DNA from 2 places in the Streptomyces sp. NRRL S-1813 genome. Region 1 is predicted to be linked to the other one. Evidence: riboswitches for the same ligand, from Rfam matches in the RefSeq annotation. Region 1 holds a riboswitch; the other holds the start of a gene.

The links. A riboswitch is a leader RNA that binds a small molecule or an ion and turns the genes downstream of it on or off. The one in region 1 is predicted to bind ZMP and ZTP.
Region 2: it holds a riboswitch for ZMP and ZTP, as region 1 does, so the genes downstream of both, glyA (serine hydroxymethyltransferase) here and IF67_RS0107665 (bifunctional 5,10-methylenetetrahydrofolate dehydrogenase/5,10-methenyltetrahydrofolate cyclohydrolase) in region 1, are expected to answer to the same signal.

The regions. Positions count from the first base shown of each region.
Region 1 is NZ_JOHB01000003.1:112,700-124,263, forward strand. It holds gene IF67_RS0107635 (aromatic ring-hydroxylating oxygenase subunit alpha) at 1-400, opposite strand, end outside; gene solA (N-methyl-L-tryptophan oxidase) at 411-1,571, opposite strand; gene IF67_RS0107645 (GcvT family protein) at 1,638-4,097, opposite strand; gene IF67_RS0107650 (S-(hydroxymethyl)mycothiol dehydrogenase) at 4,142-5,227, opposite strand; gene IF67_RS0107655 (bifunctional 3-phenylpropionate/cinnamic acid dioxygenase ferredoxin subunit) at 5,685-6,005, shown strand; gene IF67_RS0107660 (NAD(P)/FAD-dependent oxidoreductase) at 6,002-7,171, shown strand; gene IF67_RS0107665 (bifunctional 5,10-methylenetetrahydrofolate dehydrogenase/5,10-methenyltetrahydrofolate cyclohydrolase) at 7,287-8,141, opposite strand; ZMP/ZTP riboswitch at 8,163-8,251, opposite strand; gene IF67_RS40225 (hypothetical protein) at 8,349-9,329, opposite strand; gene IF67_RS40230 (hypothetical protein) at 9,492-9,809, shown strand; gene IF67_RS0107680 (hypothetical protein) at 9,943-10,164, shown strand; gene IF67_RS0107685 (SPFH domain-containing protein) at 10,266-11,507, shown strand; gene IF67_RS0107690 (sigma-70 family RNA polymerase sigma factor) at 11,562-11,564, opposite strand, start outside.
Region 2 is NZ_JOHB01000001.1:151,279-162,842, reverse strand. It holds gene IF67_RS0100685 (cytochrome P450 family protein) at 1-421, shown strand, start outside; gene glyA (serine hydroxymethyltransferase) at 461-1,732, opposite strand; ZMP/ZTP riboswitch at 1,774-1,865, opposite strand; gene rocD (ornithine--oxo-acid transaminase) at 2,044-3,249, shown strand; gene IF67_RS0100670 (PadR family transcriptional regulator) at 3,329-3,946, opposite strand; gene IF67_RS0100665 (FAD-dependent oxidoreductase) at 4,056-5,444, shown strand; gene IF67_RS0100660 (glutathionylspermidine synthase family protein) at 5,461-6,651, opposite strand; gene IF67_RS0100655 (hypothetical protein) at 6,669-7,076, opposite strand; gene IF67_RS43540 (beta strand repeat-containing protein) at 7,269-9,680, opposite strand; gene IF67_RS40730 (Ig-like domain-containing protein) at 9,677-11,564, opposite strand, start outside.

The sequences.
Region 1 (11,564 bases):
CCACCAGGCGGCCGTCGAGGTCGTAGGTCCAGGCGTGATAGGGGCACTGGAGGTTGCGGCGGACCTCGCCGGACTCCTCGGTGCACAGCTGTGCGCCGCGGTGTCGGCAGATGTTGAGGAAGGCGCGCAGCTCGCCGCCGCGGTTGCGGGTGATCAGTACGCTCTCCCGGCCGACCCGGACCGTACGGAAGGCGCCGGGCTTCTCCAGGTCGGCGCTGCGTACCGCGCAGAACCACAGCCGCTCGAAGATCTTCTCCTGCTCCTGGCGGAAGATGTCGGGGTCGGTGTAGTGGTGCCCGGCGAGGGTGGCGATCAGGCTCGGGGAGGTACCGGCCGTGGGGGTGGAGGCCGCGGGGGTGGAGGCCGGGGCCGGTGCGGACTCGGTGTGGGTGGTCGTCATGGCGGTCTCCTCAAGCGGCCGCGGCAGCGGGCCGGCGCGGGTCGAAAAGCTCGATGGGGTGCGCGGTGGCCCCGGTCAGCGCGAGATCGGCGACGATCTCCCCGACCACGGGGACGAACTTGAAGCCGTGTCCGGAGAATCCGCAGGCGACGGTCACGGTCTCCGGGTGTGCGGGGTGCCGGGTGATCACGAAGTGCTCGTCGGGGGTGTTGGAGTACATGCAGGTGGCGGCCTTGAGGAAGCGGCCGGGCAGGGCAGGGATGCGCGGGCTCATCTGGTCGGCCATGGCACGCACCTCGTGGTCGTGCACGGTGCGCTCGATGGTCTCCGGTGTGCAGACGGTGCCCCTGCGGAAGAAGGCGACCTTCGCGCCGCCGTCGGGGCCGTCGATCGACGGGAAGCCGTAGACCTGGACGCCCTGCGCGTCCTCCCAGATGTAGATCGGGTGCCGCTCGGGGACGAAGGGCGCGGTGCCGCCGTCGGGGGCGAACCAGTACATGACCTGCCGTTCGATGGTGAACGGCACACCCAGGTCGGTGAGCAGCTGGGGCGCCCAGGCTCCCGGGCAGATCACCAACTGCCCCGCGGTGTAGGTGTTCTCGGGAGTGTGGACGCGGACCCCGGCGCCGCCGGGCAGCTCCTCCCAGCGGGTGACCGGCTCCTCGAAGTGCAGCTCGGCGCCGTCCTGGGTGGCGAGCTGGACATGTGCGGCGACGGTGTACTCCGGCCGGACCAGGCCCGCCCGTGCCTCGTACAGCGCGACCTCGTCCTCGGCGGGGGTGAGCGTCGGGAAGCGGCGGCGGATCTCCTTGGGGTCGAGCATCTCGTGCGGGAGGTCCCACCGGCGGGCGGATTCCAGGCTGCCGCGGACGGTGCGGCTGTCGGGGCGGCCGATCATCACCCCGCCGCAGAGGGTGGCGATCTCCCGGCCGCTGTCCCGCTCCAGCTTCTCGTACAGCTCGTAGGAGCGCAGCAGCAGCGGTACGTAGGCGGGGTCCTCGAAGTAGGACTGCCGGGTGATACGGGAACCGCCGTGGCTGGAGCCCCGGTTGTGCACCGGGCCGAACTTCTCCAGGCCCAGGACCCGGGCACCGCGGGCGGCGAGGTGGTGGGCGGCGGCGCTGCCCATGCCGCCGAGGCCGAGGACGATGACGTCGTAGGTGGGAGCCATGCGGTTGCTCCTTCTGCGTACGGAGGGCGGGGAGCGGATCACGGGGTCACGGGGTCACGGACCGGCCTACCTGCGGATACGCTCCATCTGCGGATCGAAGAGGGGCTCTTGGGCGACGGTCGCGGGGATCTTCTCACCGAAGTACTCGATGTGCACGGCGGTACCGGGGGCCGCCGCGGCGGCCGGCAGCCAGGCGTAGGCGATGCCCCGGCCGAGGGTGTAGCCGTAGGCGGCGGAGGTGACGTAGCCGGCCGGCCGGCCGTCGACGTGGACCGGTTCCTTGCCGAGGACGACGGCATCGGGGTCGTCGAGGGTGAGGCAGCTGAGCTTGCGCGCCGCGGTCCCCTCGCTTCGGCCCTCCAGTGCGTCGCGGCCGAGGAAATCGCCCTTGGCGGGGCGGACGGCGAAGCCGACGCCGGCCTCGTACGGGTTGTGCTCGGTGGTCATGTCATGGCCCCAGGCGCGGTAACCCTTCTCCAGGCGAAGGCTGTTGAAGGCGCTGCGCCCGGCGGCGATCACCCCGTGCTCCCGGCCCGCCTCCCAGAGCGTGTCCCACAGCCGCAGCCCCATATCGGCCGTGGTGTACAGCTCCCAGCCGAGTTCCCCGACGTAACTGAGGCGCATCGCGGTGACCGGTACATGACCGAGGTAGGTGTGCCTGGCCTTGAAGTAGCCGAAGGCCTGGTGGGAGAAGTCGTCGCGGGTGAGCGGCTGGACCAGGTCGCGGGCGAGCGGGCCCCAGACGCCGATGCAGCAGGTGCCGGAGGTGATGTCACGGACCTGGACCCCCTCGTCCGGGGCGTGCCTCAGCAGCCAGTCGAGGTCGGATCCGCTGTTGGCGCCGACCTGGAAGCGGTCCGGGGCAAGCCGGGCGACGGTGAGGTCGGAGCGGATGCCGCCGGTCTCGTCCAGGAGCAGGGTGTAGGTGACCGCGCCCGGCTTCTTGGCGAGATTGTTGCTGGTCATGCGCTGGAGGAAGGCGAGGGCGCCGGGCCCGGTGACCTCCAGCCTGCGCAGCGGGGTCATGTCGTACAGGGCGACCTTTTCGCGGGTGGCCCTGGCTTCGGCGGCGGCGATCGGCGACCAGTAGCGCGCCGACCAGGCGTCACGCTCGGGGAGCCGGAGCCCCTCCGCGAGCGGGGCGTTGGCCTCGTACCAGTGCGGGCGCTCCCAGCCACCGCCCTCCAGGAAGTACGCGCCGAGCTCCTGCTGCCGCGCGTAGAAGGGGCTGGTGCGCAGCGGCCGCGGCTGCTCCATGGGCTGTAGCGGGTGGATGACGTCATAGACCTCGATGAAGCTCTGGGCGCCGCGGTCGGCGATATAGGCGGGCGAGCGCTGGGCGTCCTCGAAGCGGTAGAGGTCGCATTCGTGGATGTCGGTCGCGGGCCGGCCGTCCGTCATCCATTCTGCGACGGCCTTGGCGACGCCCGCGGAGTGGGTGACCCAGACCGCCTCGGCCAGCCAGAATCCCCGCAGTGCACGGGACTCGCCGAGGACCGGCATCCCGTCGGGGGTGAAGGAGAAGACACCGTTGAAGCCCTCGGACACCCGCGAGGCGCCCAGCGCGGGCAGCAGTCCGACACTGTCCTGCCAGCTCGGTGCGAAGTCGTCCTCGGTGAAGGGCAGCGAGGACGGCATGACGGGAGCCTCGTCGAAGGCGGGAAGGGTGAAGGGGTCGACGGGCATCGGACGGTGGGCGTAGGAGCCGATGCCGATCCGGTCGGTGTGCTCGCGGAAGTAGAGGTCGCGGTCCTGGAAGCGCAGGATCGGCTTGCTCGCCTCCATACGGGAATCGTTGACGCCGTCGAGCTCGGGCAGCGGCTCGGTGGTCGCGTACTGGTGGGCCAGCGGCAGCAGCGGTACGTCCACCCCGGCCATCGCTCCGATCACCGGGCCCCAGAAGCCGGCGGCCGAGACGACATGGTCGGCGGGGAAGGTGCCGCGGTCGGTGACGACGCCGGTGACGCGGCCGTCCTCCTGCTCGATTCCGGTGACGGTGTGCCGCTCCAGGAAGCGGGCGCCGCGGCTCTCGGCCCGTGCGATCTGCGCGCGGCAGGCGAGCACCGCGCGGGCCAGGCCGTCGTCGGCGGTGTGGAAGCCGCCGTGGAGCTTGGTCTCGTCCAGCATCGGCCAGAGCTGCTTGCACTGCTGCGGGGTGAGCAGTTCACCGCGTACGCCCCAGGAGGCGGCAAGTCCGGCCTTGCGGTGCAGATCGGCCCAGCGGGCCTCGGTGGTGGCGACCTCCAGGCCGCCGACCGGGTGGAAGCAGGGCAGCCCGTCCACCTCCAGGGAGCTGAACTTCCGGACGGTGTAGGCGGCGAACTCCGTCATGGTCTTGGACGGGCCGGTCTGGAAGACCAGGCCGGGTGCGTGCGAGGTGGAGCCGCCGGGGGCCGGCAGCGGGCCCTGTTCGAGGACGGTGACCTCGGTCCAGCCGCGGGCGGTCAGCTCGTCGGCGAGCGAACAGCCGACGATGCCGGCACCGATGACAACCACACGGGAACTGTTTGCGGGCGTGCGGGACATGACCCTCCTCCTGCTGGTCGGGTGGCCGACTGTGGGTGACGCCGTTACAGGAGCACGACGGAGCGCAGTACCCGGCCGTCGCGCATCTTGTCGAATGCGGATTCCACCTCGTCCAGGGCGATCGTCTCGGTGACAAATCCGTCGAGGTCGAGCCGTCCGCTGAGGTAACGGTCGATGAGTACGGGGAAGTCGCGGCTGGGCAGGCAGTCGCCGTACCAGGAGGACTTCAGGGCGCCGCCGCGCGAGAAGAGGTCGATGAGCGGCAGCTCGATGCGCATGTCCGGTTCGGGGACGCCGACCTGGACCAGGGTCCCGGCGAGGTCGCGCATGTAGAAGCCCTGCCGGTAGGTCTCGGGGCGGCCGACCGCGTCGATCACCACATCGGCGCCATGACCGCCGGTGAGTCCCCGGACCGCCTCGATGGGGTCCGTACCACGGGAGTTGACGGTGTGGGTGGCACCGAAGCGGGTGGCACCGTCCAGCTTCCGGTCGTCGATGTCGACCGCGATGATCCGGCGGGCTCCGGCGATCGAGGCACCGGCGATCGCCGCATTGCCGACCCCGCCGCAGCCGATGACGGCGACGGTGTCACCGCTGCCCACCGCCCCGGTGTGCACGGCAGCGCCGTACCCCGCCATCACTCCGCAGCCGATCAGACCGGCGGCTTCGGGGCGGGCGTTGGGGTCCACCTTGACCGCCTGCCCGGCGGCGACCAGGGTCTTCTCGGCGAACGCCCCGATGCCGAGCGCGGCGGCGAGCGGAGTGCCGTCCCGCAGGGTCATCGGCTGGGTGGCGTTGCCCGAGTCGAAGCAGTACCACGGCCGTCCGCGACGACAGGAGCGGCAGTTGCCGCAGGGCGCCCGCCAGGCGAGGACCACGTAGTCACCAGGGGCAAGGCCGGTGACGCCGGGGCCGACGGACTCGATGACACCGGCCGCCTCATGGCCGAGCAGAAAAGGGAATTCGTCGTTGACCGCACCGTCCCGGTAGTGCAGATCGGTATGGCAGACACCGCAGGCCTGCACGGCGACGAGCACTTCTCCCGGGCCGGGATCCGGCACCAGAATCGTCTGAAGCTCGACCGGCGCGCCTTGTTTCGCCGCGACGACGGCATGGACTTCGTGTGGCATGCCCTACCCCTCAGTGTTGCGCACTGCACGACTGGTTGCGCGATGAGAGACATAGTGGGAACGCCGGATCGGCACCGTCAAGAGGTACGGGCCGACTCTTGGTAAAGGACTCGTTACGCCCCTGGGCACAGCTCCGGAGTCAAATCCCCCCGCTCCAGCGGCGCCTCCATTTTCCCGCCTGCCACCAGGTCAACAGGCGTATCCCAGCCGCCGCGACAGCCCCTCGGCCGCGACAGCCGCGCACCTGGCGCCCCCGGGCAGCCGCCCCTCGTCCGGCCGGCGGGCGGGCGCCGGCACACCGGCACCCCGATCACCGATCCGTCGCGCGGGATGCGACGGTCCGGCAATTCCGGGGATCCCTTGACGCATCCGCTCCCCATCGGGATTCTGTTGCGCATAGCGCTTCATCGTGCGCACCGCGAAACTCGATGATACCGATCAGTAACAGGGGGGTCCCGTGATTCCTGTCTGCCCTCTCGCCGACCTGCCGACAGGCGAGTCCGTACGCATCGACACCGCACCGCCGATCGCCGTCTTCCACACCGACGGACAGCTGTACGCCATCGACGACACCTGCACCCACCAGGACGCCTCACTGTCGGACGGCTGGCTGGAAGGCTGCCTGGTCGAATGCCCCCTGCACGCCGCCTCGTTCGATCTCCGCACCGGAGCGCCGACCTGCCTGCCCGCCCGGCGGGCCGTGCGCACCCACCCCGTGACCGTCGACAACGGCATGATCTACGTCCACCACGCCGCCGAGGAGGGCAACGCCGCATGAAGTCGGTCGCTGTCATCGGGGCCTCGCTGGCCGGCCTGTACGCCGCGCGGGCCCTGCGCTCCCAAGGGTTCGACGGACGCCTGGTGATCGTCGGGGACGAGTGCCACGGCCCCTACGACAGGCCGCCGCTGTCCAAGGACTTCCTCACCGGCGCCACCGCCGACCAGGGTCAACTGGCCCTGGCCGACGCCGAGGAGATCGCCGAGCTGGACGCCGAATGGCTGCTGGGCACCCGGGCCACCGGACTCGACACCGGCGGACGCACCGTGCTCCTCGATGGTGGCCGGTCCCTGACCACCGACGGCGTGGTCATCGCCACCGGCGCCACTCCGCGCCTCCTCCCCGGCCCGGCACCCACCGGAGCCCACACCCTGCGCACCCTCGACGACGCCCAGGCGCTGCGCGCGGAGCTGGCCTCGGGCCCGGTCAGGGTGGTGGTGATCGGCGGCGGCTTCATCGGTGCCGAGGTCGCCTCGTCCTGCGCCGCCCTCGGCCACGACGTCACCGTGGTCGAGGCCGCCCCGCTCCCCCTCGTCCCCCAACTCGGCGACACGATGGCCGGGATCTGCTCCGCTCTCCATGCGGACCACGGCGTCACCCTGCTCACCGGGACCGGTGTCGCCCGGCTGCACAGCGGCGGCACCGAGAACCGCGTCACCGGGGTCGAACTGGCCGACGGCCGGCTGCTCCCCGCCGAGGTGGTCGTCATCGGCATCGGCGTACGCCCCAACGCCGCCTGGCTGGCGGACTCCGGACTCCCGCTCGACGACGGGGTGCTGTGCGACGCGGGCTGCGCCACCCCGCTGCCCGCCGTCGTGGCCGTCGGCGACGTCGCCAGGGTGAACGGCACCCGCGCCGAACACTGGACCAGCGCCACCGAACAGGCCGCCGTCGCCGCGCAGAACCTGCTGGCCGGCAGCACCGTCGCGACCCACCGGAACCTGCCGTACTTCTGGTCCGACCAGTACGGCGTACGCCTCCAGTTCGCCGGCCGGCGACTGCCCACGGACACCCCGCGCATCGTCGAAGGCTCCCCCGACGACCGCAGCTTCCTCGCCTGCTACGAACGCGACGGACGCGTGACCGCGGCGCTGGCCCTCAACCGTCCGCGCCCTTTCATGCGCCTCCGCCGCGAAATCGGCCGCGCTCAGGCGGCCACGGCCTGATCTTCGCCCCACGTATGTGGCCTTGCCCACGTTTTCGGCTGTCCCGCCATGGTGTTTGTCGCCGTTGCGGGACAGCCAAAAACGTGGGAAGAAAAGCAACGTGGGCGCGTGGCGGTCAGACCGCCTTCAGCTGGGCGGTGGCGGCATCGACGGTCTGGGTGAGCAGGGTGGCGATGGTCATCGGGCCGACGCCGCCGGGGACCGGGGTGATCAGGGAGGCGCGGGTGCGCGCCGAGTCGAAGTCCACGTCACCGATGTTGCCGGGGTTGGAGCCGGCATCGATCACCACGGCTCCGGGCTTGAGGTGCTCGCCGTGCAGGAAGCGGGGCCGCCCCACTGCGGCGACCAGGACATCGGCCTCCTTGGTGATCGACGCGAGGTCGGTGGTGCGGGAGTGGCAGTAGGTGACGGTGGCGTTGCGGGCGAGCAGCAGCATCCCGACGGGCTTGCCGAGAATCGCGCTGCGGCCGACCACGACGGCATGCTTGCCGGCCAGGTCGACGTCGTAGTGATCCAGGAGGCGGAGGATGCCGCCGGGCGTGCAGGAGGCGAAGCCGTCCAGGCCGAAGCTCATCGCGGCGAAGGAGTGGCAGGTGACGCCGTCGACGTCCTTCTCGGGGGCGATGGCCTCGAAGGCGGCGCGCTCGTCGATGTGCGGGCCGGCCGGGTGCTGGAGAAGGATGCCGTGCACGTCGGGGTCGTGGGACAGCGCGGTGATCGTGTCGACCAGCTCCGCGGTCGTGGTGGCGGCGGGGAGCGCGATGTGCCGGGAGCGGATCCCGGCCTTCTCGCAACGGGTGCGCTTCATGCGGACGTACGTCACCGAGGCGGGGTCGTCGCCCACCAGTACGGTTGCCAGGCACGGGGACGTTCCGGTCTGCCGGGTGAGGTCCGCCGCGCGTTCCGCGGCCTGTTCGACGATGCGGCGGGCCAGTGCGCTGCCGTCCATGAGGCGGGCGGTCTCGGACATGGAGTACTCCTGAGCGTCGCGTCGGATCGCCCAGGCGCGCGGCACCGGCCAGAAGTGGCCGAGCCGCTCCCCGGTGGTACTCCACCCAAGCGCCAGTCACGGCCCGCCGCCCACTGTAATCGACGCCGGAAGACTCCTGGGGGCGGCGTCGGGCATCGGCGTCACGGCGCTCGTCGTGCACCTCGGCGGCCCGCGGGACCGGGCCCCTCACACACCTCCCTGACCAGGTGCGGAGAGGGGCGGAGTGGTGGAGGTGGTGGCCTCCCACTGGCTGAGGATGCCGTCCCAGTCGTGCTGGGCGGCGGTGATGGCATTGGCATCCCACGTGGGATGAGGGGGCTGTTGATACTGCTGGTGCGGTGCTTGGTGTTGGTGCGGGTGCTGGTGTGGGTGGTGCCCGTGATGTTGGTGCTGCTGTGAATGCTCCTCGTACACCCGGTAGTCCTGATACTCCTGCTGGTCCGGGTAGTTCTGGTACGGCTGCTGCTTCCAGGGCTCCTGCTCGTACGGCTCCCGTGGGGACTGCGGCGGCCGCTCGCGCCAGGCCGGATGGGCGCTCTCGGCCGGTGGGGAGGGCGGGAGATTGACCATCCGGCGGTGCCGGCCCGTGCGGTCCGGTGGGGCCTGCTGGGCCGGACGGCTTTCGGCGGACAGCTGTTGGGCGCGTGCGACAAGGAGCCGGACATCGAGACCCAGTTCGGCGGCGAGGGCGGTGAGGTCAACTCCGTTGTGCCAGCTGCTCATCAGGACCGCGTCCAGGGCGGGGGCCCAGGCGGGCTCGGTGAGCTGGGGGGCGGGGGCCGGGGCCGCCGTTGGCGGGGCCGTGGCATGGGTCGCGAGGGGCGTGGGGGGTGCGGGCTGCTGCGCGGGGGGCGTGGCCGGGTGCGTGGCGGCCTGCTGGGCCGGGGGCTGCTCGCGCGGGGCCTGGGCGAGCAGGCTCTGGGCAACCGCGCGGGCGTCTTCCTTGCCCACCGTGCGGCGGGCCAGGCGCACTTCGCGCTCTTCCAGGCCGAGCAGCTCCGCCACCACCGCGTCGCTGCCCACGGTCACGGCGAAGGCGGCCAGGGTCCGCGAGCGGCGGGCCTCGGCCTCGTCAAGGAGTCCCTGCGTACGGCGGACCTCGTCATCGCTGCTGCAAAACGCCTGTGCGAGTACGGCATGGCGCTCCCACAACTCCCTCGGTTCCATGACTGCGACAACGTTTCCTCGCCCGGATTGGACCGCTTCCCAGCTATAGATCACTGCATAAGGTGATATTCGAGAGAGATATGCCCTTGCCTCCACGGCATCAGTACGGGCCGCTGCAAAAATACGCAGTGACTCCAGCGAGGAAGAATCGTTTCTACGGCCATGAGCGACCCCTCTTCCGGCACCGTCGCAGGTCACGGACAGACCCCCCTCCCGCGCCCCGGGCACATGCCGCGGTGGATCACCTCGGAGATCATCAGGCAGACACCGGTGTACGCCGGGCTGGTGAAGCAGTGGACGGCGCGCGCCGCCACTGTGCCCGGGGTCGCCGATCCGGAGTGGCAGCGACTGGTCTCCTACCGCGCGCTGATGGAGGAGACCGAGACCGCCCTCACGGCCCTCCGGCCCCATCGTGCGCCCGATGTACTGCCGCCGAGAAAGTCCGTCCCGGCGGCCCGTACCGCCCGTCTCGACGCCTGAAACCGGTGACGCCGAAGGCTCCCCGGCCGGCGGCCTGAAGCGTCGCCCCGGCCGGAGTACCGTGGAGTTGTCGAGGATGTCCCGCTGCCCGGCTCGTGCGCCGGCAGCGGCTTTGACCAGCGACGGAGCCCGGGTGAGCGCGACGGATGAGACGGACTTCAGCCCGATCGGGGTGATCGGGCGGGTGACCGTTTCGATCCCGACCGACGGTCCGGGCGAGGTGTTGCTGCCCGTACGCGGCGGGAGCGAGGCCTTCGCCGCCTGGTCCCGCGAGCCCATCAGCCGCCATACACAGGTCATCGTGGTGGACCACACCTCGGCGCGGTCGGTGATCGTCGCGCCGTTGCCCGCGTGAGCGGCCGCCCGGAGGACCGTGGCCGGCCACGTGAGCGTTCCGTCAACCGCAGCCGTCCCCGCACCGACCGAGGCCGGTTCCACCGGACCAGGAGCCTTCCGATGTTGTTCTGGCATGTTCCTGCGCCGAACGAGGCGCTGTTGATCTCCGGCTCGAAGCGCCGGACCGGGGACGCCCAATTCCGTATCGTCACGGGTCATGGCTGCTGGGTCATGCCCGTCAAGCAGAAGGCGAGCGTGCTGGCGCTGTCGCTGCGGGAGGCGGAGATCTCCGAGGACTGCGTCACCCAGCAGGGCATCCGGATCGGAGTCCGGGCAGTCGCCGTCTTCAAGGTCGGTGACGACCAGACCTCGATCGCCAACGCCGCGCGGCGGTTCCTGGACGAGCAGACCACGATGGAGGAGCTGGTGGGCCGGATCTTCGCCGGTCACCTGCGGTCGATCGTCGGCGGGCTGACCGTCGAGCAGATCATCCGGGAGCGGGACCGGGTCGCCCAGGAGGTCAAGGAGGGCAGCCACTCCGAGATGGAGAAGCTCGGCATCGTCGTCGACGCCCTCCAGATCCAGGAGATCGCCGACACCTCCGGCTACATCACCAATCTCGCCGCCCCGCATGCCGCGGCGGTCGCCAGCGCGGCCCGGATCGCACAGGCCAAGGCCGACCAGGAAGCCACCGAGCGGGAACAGCAGGCGGCGGCGCTCAAGGCCGAGTACGAGCGGGACACCGCGATCAAGCGGGCCGGGTTCCTCGCCGAGACCGAGCAGTACAACGCCCGCGCCGCACAGGCCGGTCCGCTGTCGCAGGCCAGGGCCTCGCAGGAGGTCATCGAGGAGCAGACCTCGCTGGCCCAGCGGCAGGCCTCACTCGCCGCCCAGCGGCTGGAGGCCGAGGTGCGCCGCCCGGCGGACGCCGAGGCCTACCGGCTGCGCACGCTGGCCGAGGCACAGCGTGACCAGGTCCGCTTCGAGGCGGATGCCCGCGCCTACACCGAGCGGGCCGTCGCCCAGGCACGGGCCGATGCGAACACCGCCCTCGCGGGCTCCCTGCGGGACGGCAACCAGGAGCTGATCGCCGCCAACCGCACCATCGAGAACCTCCCCGCACTCGCCAAGGCCGCGGCCGAGGGCCTCTCCGGCTCCCGGCTGACCGTCCTCAACGGCACCGACGGGGTGAACGAGATCGCCTCCGGCATCGTCGGCCAGGGGCTGGCCATTCTCGACAGCCTCAAGCAAGGGACCAGCACTCCCGGCTCCACTCCCCCGCTCGCCGACGGGGCGGGGCCGCTGCCCCAGAAAGTGACGAATCTGAAGCGGGACGGCGCGGGGTCGGCCGACTCGTCCTGACCGGAAATCCGGGCCTGGCCCGGACCCTCGCGCCCTGCGGGCCGTGTCGGCCGGTCA
Region 2 (11,564 bases), on a different contig from region 1:
GAACGGGCGGGCCACCTGGGACGACGTGGTCGAGGAGACGCTGCGCTACGACAGCCCCGTCGCCCACTTCCCGTTCCGCTATCCGGTCCGGGACCTGGAGATCGGCGGCACGCTCGTCCCCCGCGGCACCGCGATGCTGGCCTCCTACTCCGCGGCCGGCCGGGACCCGGAGGCGTACGGCCCCGACGCGGACCGGTTCGACGTCACCCGGCGGCCCGCCGCCCGGCATCTCTCCTTCGGCCACGGGCCGCACTACTGTCTGGGCGCGCCGCTGGCCCGGCTGGAGGCGACCGTCGCCCTGGAGGCGCTCTTCGCCCGCTATCCGGCGCTGGATCTCGCCGTCCCGGACGCGGAGCTGCCGGCGCACCCGAGCTTCATCGGCAACAGCACCCACGTCCTGCCGGTCCGGCTCACCGGCTGAACGACGGCCGGTGAGCCGGGCGCCCGGGAGCCGCGGACCTCAGTCCGTCGGCAGCCCCGGCGCCGGGTAGCCGGCCATCAGTTCCGCGACCTCGCCGCGGATCGCCGCCAGCGCCTCCTCGTCCCCCTTCGCCGCGGCCTGGACGCTGCGGTCGATCCACTCGGCGACCTGCGGCATCCGGTCCGTGCCCAGTCCGCGGGAGGTGAGGGACGGGGTGCCGATGCGGATACCGGAGGGGTCGAAGGGCTTACGCGGGTCGAAGGGGACGGTGTTGTAGTTGACGACGATGCCGGCCCGGTCCAGTGCCTTCGCGGCGACCTTGCCCGGGACGCCCTTCGAGGTGAGGTCGATCAGCACCAGGTGGTTGTCGGTGCCGCCGGAGACCAGGTCGTAGCCGCGGGCCAGCAACGCCTCGGCGAGCGCCTTGGCATTGGCGACGACGGCGTGCGCGTAGTCGCGGAAGGACGGGGCGGCCGCCTCGTGCAGGGCGACGGCGATGGCGGCGGTGGTGTGGTTGTGCGGGCCGCCCTGGAGACCGGGGAAGACGGCCTTGTCGACGGCCTTGGCGTGGCTCGCCCGGGACATCAGCATGGCGCCGCGCGGGCCGCGCAGGGTCTTGTGGGTGGTGGTGGAGATGACGTCCGCGTGCGGCACGGGCGAGGGGTGGGCGCCGCCCGCGATCAGACCGGCGATGTGGGCGATGTCGGCGACGAGTACGGCGTCGACCTCGCGGGCGATCTCGCCGAAGGCGGCGAAGTCGATGGTGCGCGGGACGGCGGTACCGCCACAGAAAATGATCTTCGGGCGTTCCTTGCGGGCGAGGTCGCGCACCTCGTCGAAGTCGATCAGCGCGCTGTCCGGGCGTACGCCGTACTGCACGCCGCGGAACCATGTACCGGTCGCCGAGACGCCCCAGCCGTGCGTGAGGTGTCCGCCCATCGGCAGCGCCATGCCCAGCACGGTGTCGCCGGGCTCGGCGAAGGCGAGGTAGGCGGCGAGGTTGGCGGGCGAGCCGGAGTACGGCTGGACGTTGGCGTGCTCCACGCCGAAGACGGCCTTGGCGCGCTCGACGGCCAGCGTCTCGACGCGGTCGATGTTCTGCTGGCCTTCGTAGTAGCGACGGCCCGCGTACCCCTCGCTGTACTTGTTCTGGAGGACGGTGCCGGTGGCTTCCAGGACGGCGGCGGAGACGTAGTTCTCGCTGGGGATCAGTCGCAGCGTGTCGGCCTGGAGCTGCTCCTCGGCGCCGACCAGCGCGGCCAGTTCGGGGTCGGCGGCGCTCAGCGCGGGATGGGAAAGGGGCAGTGACATGGCGTTCCTCCGGGGCGGTCGATCGGTTCTTCCGGTCGGTCCCGGGGTGCCCAGGCGGGGCGGCACCTCGTGGTGGTTGCCGCACACCGCTTCCTCGAGGTTGCTTCCCCGTACGCCAGTCGCGGTGCGCACCGCAGAGTCTAGAGCCTGTCGCCATATCCCCGTCTGCCTTGCGGGCGGACGGGGGACACCCCACGCTCCCTGTCCGGCGGATCCGGCGGATCTTCGCAGGCCCACCCCGGAGCGAGCGCAACAATGGAGGGGGACGCGGCACCGTCCGCGCCCCAACGGCCTACCGAACGGAGTCACCGGTGACGTCCACGGAACGCAGCATCGCCGCCGCCGAAGCCCACAGCGCGCACAACTACCACCCGCTGCCCGTCGTCGTGGCCACCGCCGAGGGTGCCTGGGTGACGGATGTGGAGGGCCGTCGCTATCTGGACATGCTCGCCGGGTACTCCGCGCTGAACTTCGGACACGGCAACCGCCGGCTGCTCGACGCGGCCAAGGCCCAGCTGGAACGGGTCACCCTCACCTCGCGTGCCTTCCACCACGACCGGTTCGCCGACTTCTGTACCCAGCTGGCCGCGCTGTGCGGGATGGAGCTGGTGCTCCCGATGAACACCGGCGCCGAGGCGGTCGAGACAGCGGTGAAGACGGCCCGTAAGTGGGGCTACAAGGTCAAGGGCGTCCCCGACGGCCAGGCGAAGATCATCGTCGCGGACAACAACTTCCACGGCCGGACGACCACCATCGTCTCCTTCTCCACGGACCCCGAGGCCCGCGCCGACTTCGGCCCGTACACCCCCGGTTTCGAGAGCGTCCCGTACGGCGATCTGGCCGCGCTGGAGGCCGCCGTCGACGCCGACACGGTCGCGGTGCTGCTGGAGCCGATCCAGGGCGAGGCGGGGGTGCTGGTGCCGCCGCCGGGTTATCTGGCGGGCGTGCGGGAGCTGACCCGCAGCCGGAACGTGCTGTTCATCGCCGACGAGATCCAGTCGGGGCTGGGCCGTACCGGGCGGACCTTCGCCTGCGAGCACGAGGACGTGGTGCCCGACATGTACGTGCTGGGCAAGGCGCTGGGCGGCGGGGTGGTGCCGGTGTCCGCGGTGGTGTCCTCCCGTGAGGTACTGGGTGTGTACGCGCCGGGCGAGCACGGCTCGACCTTCGGCGGGAACCCGCTCGCCTGCGCGGTGGCGCTGGAGGTGCTGGCGATGCTGCGGACCGGCGAGTTCCAGCAGCAGGCCGTGGAGCTGGGCGAGCATCTGCACAGCGAGCTGGGGCTGCTGGTGGGCGGCGGCGCGGTGGACGCGGTGCGCGGCCGCGGACTGTGGGCCGGTGTGGACATCAACCCGTCACGCGGCACCGGGCGGGAGATCTCCGAGCAGCTGATGGCGCGCGGGGTGCTGGCCAAGGACACCCACGGCGCCACGATCCGGCTCGCGCCGCCGCTGGTGATCAGCAAGGAGGACCTGGACTGGGGCCTCGACCAGCTGCGGGGCGTGCTGGAGGCATAGAGGGTGGCTCCCCCTAGGGGCGGGCCGGCCCCTGTTCCTTCGCCTCTCCCCGCCGCGCCTCTTCCCCGCCGTCGGCCGGTCAGGGCTGGTCGCGAGCGGCGGCGACGATCCCGTCGAGCTCTTCGCGGTCCCAGGTGAACGACCCGTCGGCCAGCGAGGCGAGGATGCCGTTCACCCATTCCAGTTCGGCATGGGTGACCGCGCGCAGGTATTCGCTCTCGATCAGGGCCACGCGCGGGAGCGCCCGGCCCCCGGCCTCGGTGGCGAGTTCGGCGTCGAGTTCGGTGCGGCGCCGGGCGAGGTGTTCGCGTCGCCGGTCCAGCAGGCCGTGGGCGGCTTGCGGGGTGAGCAGCGGCAGGAAGGACAGGGCGGCGGGGAACTCCGGGTACTCGTTGCGGGGGGTGGACAGCATGTCGGCCAGCCACTGGAGAGCGGCGTCCCGCCCCGCCTCGGTGAGGCGGTAGGTGGTGCGTTCGGGGTAGCGCTCGTCGCGCTCGGTGCCACCGACGGCGATCAGTCCGGCGTCTTCCAGGCGGGCGATCGTGCGGTACAGGCCGGCGCGCTGGCCGACGTTGACGACCTGGTCCTTGCCCCACTGCTTGATCAGCCGCTGGATGCCGTAGGGGTGCAGGGGGCCTGCCTCCAGCAGGCCCAGGACCGCCAGGGCCAGGGGGGAGCGGCGGAATGTCGAGGTCACGGATTCACGATATCGCGAACTAACCGCTCCACAACTAGTTGCACTACACCTAGATGCCATGCAACTATCCAGCCCTTGGTCATTCCTCTCAGGGAAGGAACCAGAGGGCATGCACGTGATCATCATCGGCGCCGGTACCGGCGGACTCGCCCTGGCCCACGGCCTGAAGCGGGCCGGCATCAGCTGCGCCGTCTTCGAACGCGACCGCACCCGCGGCGACGGGCTCCAGGGCTACCGGGTGGGCATCGACCCCGATGGCAGCCGGGCACTCGGCCGTCTGCTGCCACCCGACCTGTTCGCCACCTTCGTGGCCACCTGCGCGCGTACCGGCGACCGCTTCACCCTGTTCACCGAGAAGTACAAGGAAGTCCTCTCGCTGACCGGCTTCGCCGAGCCCGGCGCGGACGGGGCGGGCGCCGAGCGGTCCGTGTCCCGTATGACCCTGCGGCAGGTCCTGCTGACCGGGCTGGAGGAGCAGGTCCGCTTCGGCAAGGTCTTCACCCGCTACGACAAGAACCCCGACGGCACGGTCACCGCACACTTCGAGGACGGCACCTCGGCCACCGGTGAGGTGCTGGTGGCCGCCGACGGCTCCCACTCCCGGGTCCGCCGCCAGTACCTGCCCCACGCCCCCCTGAACGACAGCGGCCTGATCGGAATCACCGGCAAGGTGCCCCTCACGGAAGCCACCCGCGAGCTGCTGACCCCCGAGGTCATCGACGGCGTCAACATGTTCCTCGCCCCCGGGGGCTACTCGCTGATCATCCACGTCATGCAGTTCCCGTGGGACGAACAGGGCCGGCCGCGCCAGGGCATCGGCGCGAGCGACACCGAACTGCTCCGCGCCTGGCCCGGCCTCCAGTTCGACAACACCCGCGACTACATCATGCTGGGCTTCGGCGGCGCGGCACGGAACCTGCCCCCCGACGTCCTCCGGATGAACGGCGAGCAGCTGCACGACCTCACGGTCGAGCTCACCCGCACCTGGGACGCCCGGCTGCGCAAGCTGGCCGAGCTGGCCGACCCGTCCACCTGCTTCCCCCTCAACATCCGCACCTCGGCCCCCATCGAGCAGTGGCCCACCAGCAACATCACCCTGGTCGGGGACGCCATCCACACCATGACGCCGGGCCGCGGAGTGGGAGCGAACACCGCGTTGCGCGACGCCGAACTGCTCTGCACCAAGCTGGTCTCGGTCCGTGACCGCGAAGCATCGCTGATACCGGCGATCCACGACTACGAGACCCAGATGATCCGCTACGGCTTCGAGGCGGTCGAGAAGTCCCTGGCGCAGATGCGCGGGAGCGATCCGGTCCACAAACCGGTCATCGGCCGCGCGGTGCTGGCCGGGATGCGCACCGGCATGCGGGTGGTCAACCACCTGCCCCCGCTCAAACGCCGGATGGCCGCCGCCGCACAGCGCTACCGCGGCCACGACCACGACGCACGGCAGCGCCCCCGCCAGCGAGGCCGCAGGCCGGACGGGCCGACGCACTGAGGCGCCGGCCCCCGGCTCAGCGGATCACATGCGGCAGAAAGCGGGCGTACTCATCGGTGACCGGCCCCGCCGACTCCCGGATGCCGAGCCCCGCCGACTCGTCCTCGACGACCCAGGCGCCGAGCACGACCCGATTGCCGTCGAAGTCCGGCAACGGCGCCAACTCCTGGTAGCAGCACGGGTCTTCGGGCCCCCGCAGCACCGGCTCGGCGCCCGGCTCGTGCAGGGTGACACCGGCACCCTCCCGGCCGAGCAGCGGCTTGGCGACGTAACCACGGGTGTGCGCCAGCTCGCGCGGGCCGTCCAGGTAGGCGGGCAGCAGGTTCGGGTGGCCGGGATACAGCTCCCAAAGGACCGCCAGCAGCGCCTTGTTGGAGAGCAGCATCTTCCAGGCGGGCTCGATCCAGAGGGTGGAGCCGGTGCCGCCCCCGTTGTCGAGGGTGTCCAGGACGTACGGGCCGAAGTCGTCGTCGGCCAGCCACTCCCACGGGTAGAGCTTGAAACAGGACCGCATGAAGCGCAGCCGCTGGTCGACGAAGCGGCCGGACAGCCGGTCCCAGCCGATGTCCTCCATCGAGATCGCGACCGTCTCCAGGCCCGCCTGCTGCGCCGTCTCCTCCAGGTAGGCGACGGTCATCAGATCCTCGCCGAGCTCGTCACCCGACGAGTGCGCGAAGTGCAGCGGCGCGCCCGGCGGCAGCAGCGGCGCCTGCCGCTTCCAGGCCGCCACCAGCCGCTCGTGCAGCGAGTTCCACTGGTCGGCGCCGGGAAAGCGCTCCTCCATCCAGAACCACTGCGGACTGGCCGCCTCCACCAGCGAGGTCGGCGTATCGGCGTTGTACTCCAGCATCTTGGCCGGGCCGCTGCCGTCGTAGCGCAGATCGAACCGCCCGTAGAGGGAAGGGAGTTCCTCCCGGCGCCGCCAGGACTCGGCGACCAGACGGGCCAGCCGCGGGTCCTCGATGCCGAGGTCGGCGAAACGGTCCTGCTCGACGATGTGGTCGGCCGCGGCCAGGCACATGCCGTGCAGTTCCTCGACGGCCTCCTCCAGGGCCTCGACCTCGGGGAGGGTGAACTCGTAGTACGCGCTCTCGTCCCAGTACGGGCGCAGCGAGTCGTCCGGGTAGCGGGTCAGCGGGTAGATCAGGCCCTGCGCCTCGACGGTCCGCTGCCAGTCGGGGCGGGGCTCGATGGTGTGGCGTTCCATGGCGGTACCGCGTCCGCTCAGCCGCCGAAGGAGCCGTGGCGGCCGCCGCCCGAGCCGGAGCAGCCGAAGCCGCCGCGGTTGACGGCCGTGGCCTTGCTGAAGGTGCCGTCGTCGGCGTACTTGCCGCCGGCGTTGTCCGGGTCGTAGTACCACTGACCGTCGACGGGCTGCTTCGCCGTCCCGCCGCGGCCGGTCTTGCCGTATCCGCCGCTGCCGGACGTGCTGCTGCCGCTGGACGAACTGCCGCCTGCCGAGCAGTTCTTGGAGTCGACGATGCGGTAGCCCTTGAGCGTGTCGTAGCTGTTGCGGTCCACGCAGCGCTTGTCGGGCTCGGAGCCGCAGGACGTCAACGCGGCGGCCAGCGCCCCCATACCGCCCAGGATCACCGTGCTCGACCGCAGCCGCCGGCGTGCTTTGTCTGCCATACCTTGCCTTCCCCCGTGAACATCTGTTGGAGCGCAGCCAGCGTAGACGGCACCCGGGGGCCCGGCGCAATGAGGCGGCCTCCTCCTTCCGTGCCGCCGCCCCGCACGGGCAGCGGGGCACAGCACGACGCCGGGCCGCCCTCACTGGGGGGCCCGGCGCTGGTGCGCTGTACGGGAGGAAGGGACGGGTGGTTACACGACGGTCTGGGTGTCGGTGTCGCTGGAGGTGGTGAAGTTGGTGTCACCGGCGTAGGTCGCCGTGATGAGGTAGTTGCCGGCGGTCAGCGGGGTGCTGACCGCGGCGACGCCGGCGCCGTCGAGCGTTCCGGTGAGGGTGAAGGTGATCACGCCGTCGTTGACCACGAAGCTGACCGTCCCGGTCGGGACGCCGCTGCCCGGAGCCACCGCCGACACGAACGCGAGGATCGCGACCGTGTCGCCGGAGTTGGACGGGTCGGGGAACGAGGTGGCCGTGGTCGTCGTGGCTGCCTGGTTGACCGTCTGGGTGTCGGTGCCGCTGGAGGTGGTGAAGTCGGCGTCACCGCCGTAGGTCGCGGTGACGTTGTGGACGCCTGCGTCGAGCGTGCTGGTGGTGGCGGTGGCGACTCCGCCGGAGACGGTGCCGGTCAGCGTGCCGCCTCCGCCACCGTCGATGACGAAGGTGACCGTGCCGGTCACCGTGCCGGCGCCGGGTGAGACCGGCGCGACCGTGGCGGTGAAGGTCACCGACTGCCCGAACACCGACGGGTCGGGCGACGAGGTGACCGTGGTGGTCGTCGACGCCTGCGCCACCGTCTGGGTGTCGCTGCCGCTGGAGGTGGTGAAGTTGGCGTCACCGCTGTAGGTGGCCGTGACGGGGAAGGTGCCGGCGCCCAGCGCGGTGGTCGACGCGGTGGCCGTACCCCCGGAGAGGGTGGCGGTCAGCGTCGGGCCACCGGTGATCACGAACGTGACCGTCCCGGTCGGGGTACCTGCCCCCGGCGATACCGGTGCGACGGTGGCCGTGAAGGTCACCGACTGCCCCACCACCGACGGGTCAGGAGCCGAGGTGACCGTGGTGGTCGTCGACGCCTGCGCCACCGTCTGCGTGTCCGTGCCGGTGGAGGTGGCGAAGTTGGTGTCTCCGCTGTAGGTCGCGGTGACGGTGTACGCGCCGGCGGTCACCAGCCCGCTCGTGCTCACGCTGGTGGTGCCGCCGCTGAGCGTGCCCGTGAGGGTCACCGTGGTGACCCCGTCGGTGGCCACGAACGTGACCGTCCCCGTGGGGGTACCCACAGCCGGCGAGACCGGAGCCACGACGGCAGTGAAGGTCACCGACTGCCCCACCACCGACGGGTCGGGAGTCGACGAGACCGTGGTGGTCGTGGCCGCCTGGGTCACCGTCTGCGTGTCCGTGCCGGTGGAGGTGGTGAAGTTGGCGTCACCGCTGTAGGTCGCGGTGGCGGTGTACGTCCCCGCCGTGACCAGCCCGCTGGTGGTCACGCTGGTGGTGCCACCGCTGAGCGTCCCGGTCAGCGTCACCGTGGTGACCCCGTCGGTGACCAGGAACGTGACCGTCCCGGTGGGAGTACCCACACCTGGCGATACCGGAGCGACCGTCGCACTGAAGGTCACCGGCTGACCCACCACCGACGGGTCCGGAGTCGACGAAACCGTGGTGGTCGTCGCCGCCTGGGTCACCGTCTGCGTGTCCGTACCGGTGGAGGTGGTGAAGTTGGCGTCTCCGCTGTAGGTCGCGGTGACGGTGTACGCGCCGGCCGTGACCAGCCCGCTCGTGGTCACGCTGGTCGTACCGCCGCTGAGCGTCCCGGTCAGCGTCACCGTGGTCACGCCGTTGGTGGCGAGGAACGTCACCGTTCCGGTTGGCGTACCCGCACCCGGCGATACCGGAGCCACGGTGGCCGTGAAGGTCACCGGCTGACCGACAACCGACGGGTCGGGAGTCGACGAGACCGTGGTGGTCGTGGCCGCCTGACCCACCACTTGGGTGTCCGTGCCGGTGGAGGTGGTGAAGTTGGCGTCACCGCTGTAGGTCGCGGTGACGGTGTACGCGCCGGCGGTCGCCAGCCCGCTCGTGGTCACGCTGGTGGTGCCGCCGCTGAGGGTGCCGGTGAGAGTCACCGTGGTGACCCCGTTGGTGGCCAGGAACGTCACCGTTCCGGTCGGCGTACCCGCACCCGGCGATACCGGAGCCACGGTGGCCGTGAAGGTCACCGGCTGACCCACCACCGACGGGTCCGGAGTCGACGAAACCGTGGTGGTCGTCGCCGCCTGACCCACCGTCTGCGTGTCCGTACCGACGGAGGTGGTGAAGCTCCCGTCACCGCTGTAGGTAGCCGTGACGACATACGCGCCCGCGGTCACCAGCCCGCTGGTGGTCACGCTGGTCGTACCGCCGGGCTGACCCACCACCGACGGGTCCGGAGTCGACGCGACCGTCGTGGTCGTCGCCGCCGGAGCCACCGTCTGCGTGTCCGTACCGACGGAGGTGGTGAAGTTGGCGTCACCGCTGTAGGTCGCCGTGACGGTGTACGTGCCGGGGGTGACCAGCCCGCTGGTGGTCACGCTGGTGGTGCCGCCGCTGAGGGTGCCGGTGAGAGTCACGGCTGACCCACCACCGACGGGTCCGGAGTCGACGCGACCGTCGTGGTCGTCGCCGCCGGAGCCACCGTCTGCGTGTCCGTACCGACGGAGGTGGTGAAGCTCCCGTCACCGCTGTAGGTCGCCGTGACGGTGTAAGTCCCCGCCGTCACCAGACCACTTGTGGTCACGCTCGTCGTACCGCCGCTGAGCGCCCCGGTCAGCGTCACCGTGGTGACCCCGTTGGTGGCCAGGAACGTCACCGTCCCGGTTGGCGTACCCGCACCCGGCGAAACCGGAGCCACGGTGGCCGTGAACGTCACCGGCTGACCCACCACCGACGGGTCAGGAGACGACGAAACCGTGGTGGTCGTCGCCGCCTGGGTCACCGTCTGCGTGTCCGTGCCGGTGGAGGTGGTGAAGTTGGCGTCACCGCTATAGGTCGCCGTGACGGTGTACGTCCCCGCCGTCACCAATCCACTTGTGGTCACGCTCGTCGTACCGCCACTGAGCGTCCCGGTCAGCGTCACCGTGGTCACGCCGTTGGTGGCCACGAACGTGACCGTACCCGTCGGCGTACCCGCACCCGGTGACACCGGAGCAACGGTGGCCGTGAACGTCACCGGCTGACCGACCACCGACGGGTCCGGAGACGAGGAGACCGTGGTGGTCGTCGCCGCCTGACCCACCGTCTGCGTGTCCGTACCGACGGAACCCGTGAAGCTCCCGTCACCGCTGTACGTCGCCGTGACGATGTACGCGCCCGCGGTCACCAAACCGCTCGTGGTCACGCTGGTCGTGCCGCCGCTGAGGGTGCCGGTCAGCGTCACCGTGGTCACGCCGTTGGTGGCCACGAACGTGACCGTACCCGTCGGCGTACCCGCACCCGGCGACACCGGAGCGACAGTGGCCGTGAAGGTCACCGGCTGACCGACCACCGACGGGTCAGGAGTCGAGGAGACCGTGGTGGTCGTCGCCGCCAGGTTGACCGTCTGGGTGTCCGTGCCGCTGGAGGTGGTGAAGTTGGTGTCACCGCTGTACGTCGCCGTGACCGTGTGCGTGCCCACGCTCAACGCGCTGGTGGTGACGCTCGCCGTGCCGCCCGAGAGCGTCGCGGTCAGCGTCGGGCCACCGGTGATGACAAACGTGACCGTGCCGGTCGGTGTACCCGCGCCCGGAGCCACCGGCGCGACCGTGGCCGTGAAGGTCACCGGCTGGCCGAAGACCGACGGGTCGGGCGACGACGTGACCGTGGTGGTCGTCGACGCCTGGGCCACCGTCTGGGTGTCCGTGCCGGTGGAGGTGGTGAAGTTGGCGTCACCGCTGTAGGTCGCCGTGACGGTGTAAGTCCCCGCCGTCACCAGACCACTTGTGGTCACGCTGGTCGTACCGCCACTGAGCGTCCCGGTCAGCGTCACCGTCGTCACGCCATCCGTCGCCACGAACGTGACCGTCCCGGTCGGCGTCCCCGCACCCGGCGACACCGGAGCAACAGTGGCCGTGAACGTCACCGGCTGACCCACCACCGACGGGTCAGGAGACGACGAGACCGTGGTGGTCGTCGACGCCTGAGCCACCGTCTGGGTGTCCGTGCCGCTGGAACCGGTGAAGTTGGCGTCACCGCTGTACGTCGCCGTGACCGGGTGGGTCCCGACGCTCAACACACTCGTCGTGACTGTGGCCGTGCCCCCGGAGAGGGTGCCGGTCAATGTCGGGCCACCGGTGATGACAAACGTGACCGTGCCGGTCGGTGTACCCGCGCCCGGAGCCACCGGCGCCACCGTGGCCGTGAAGGTCACCGGCTGGCCGAAGACCGACGGGTCGGGCGACGACGTGACCGTGGTGGTCGTCGACGCCTGGTTCACGGTCTGGGTGTCCGTACCGACCGAGCCGGTGAAGTTGGCGTCA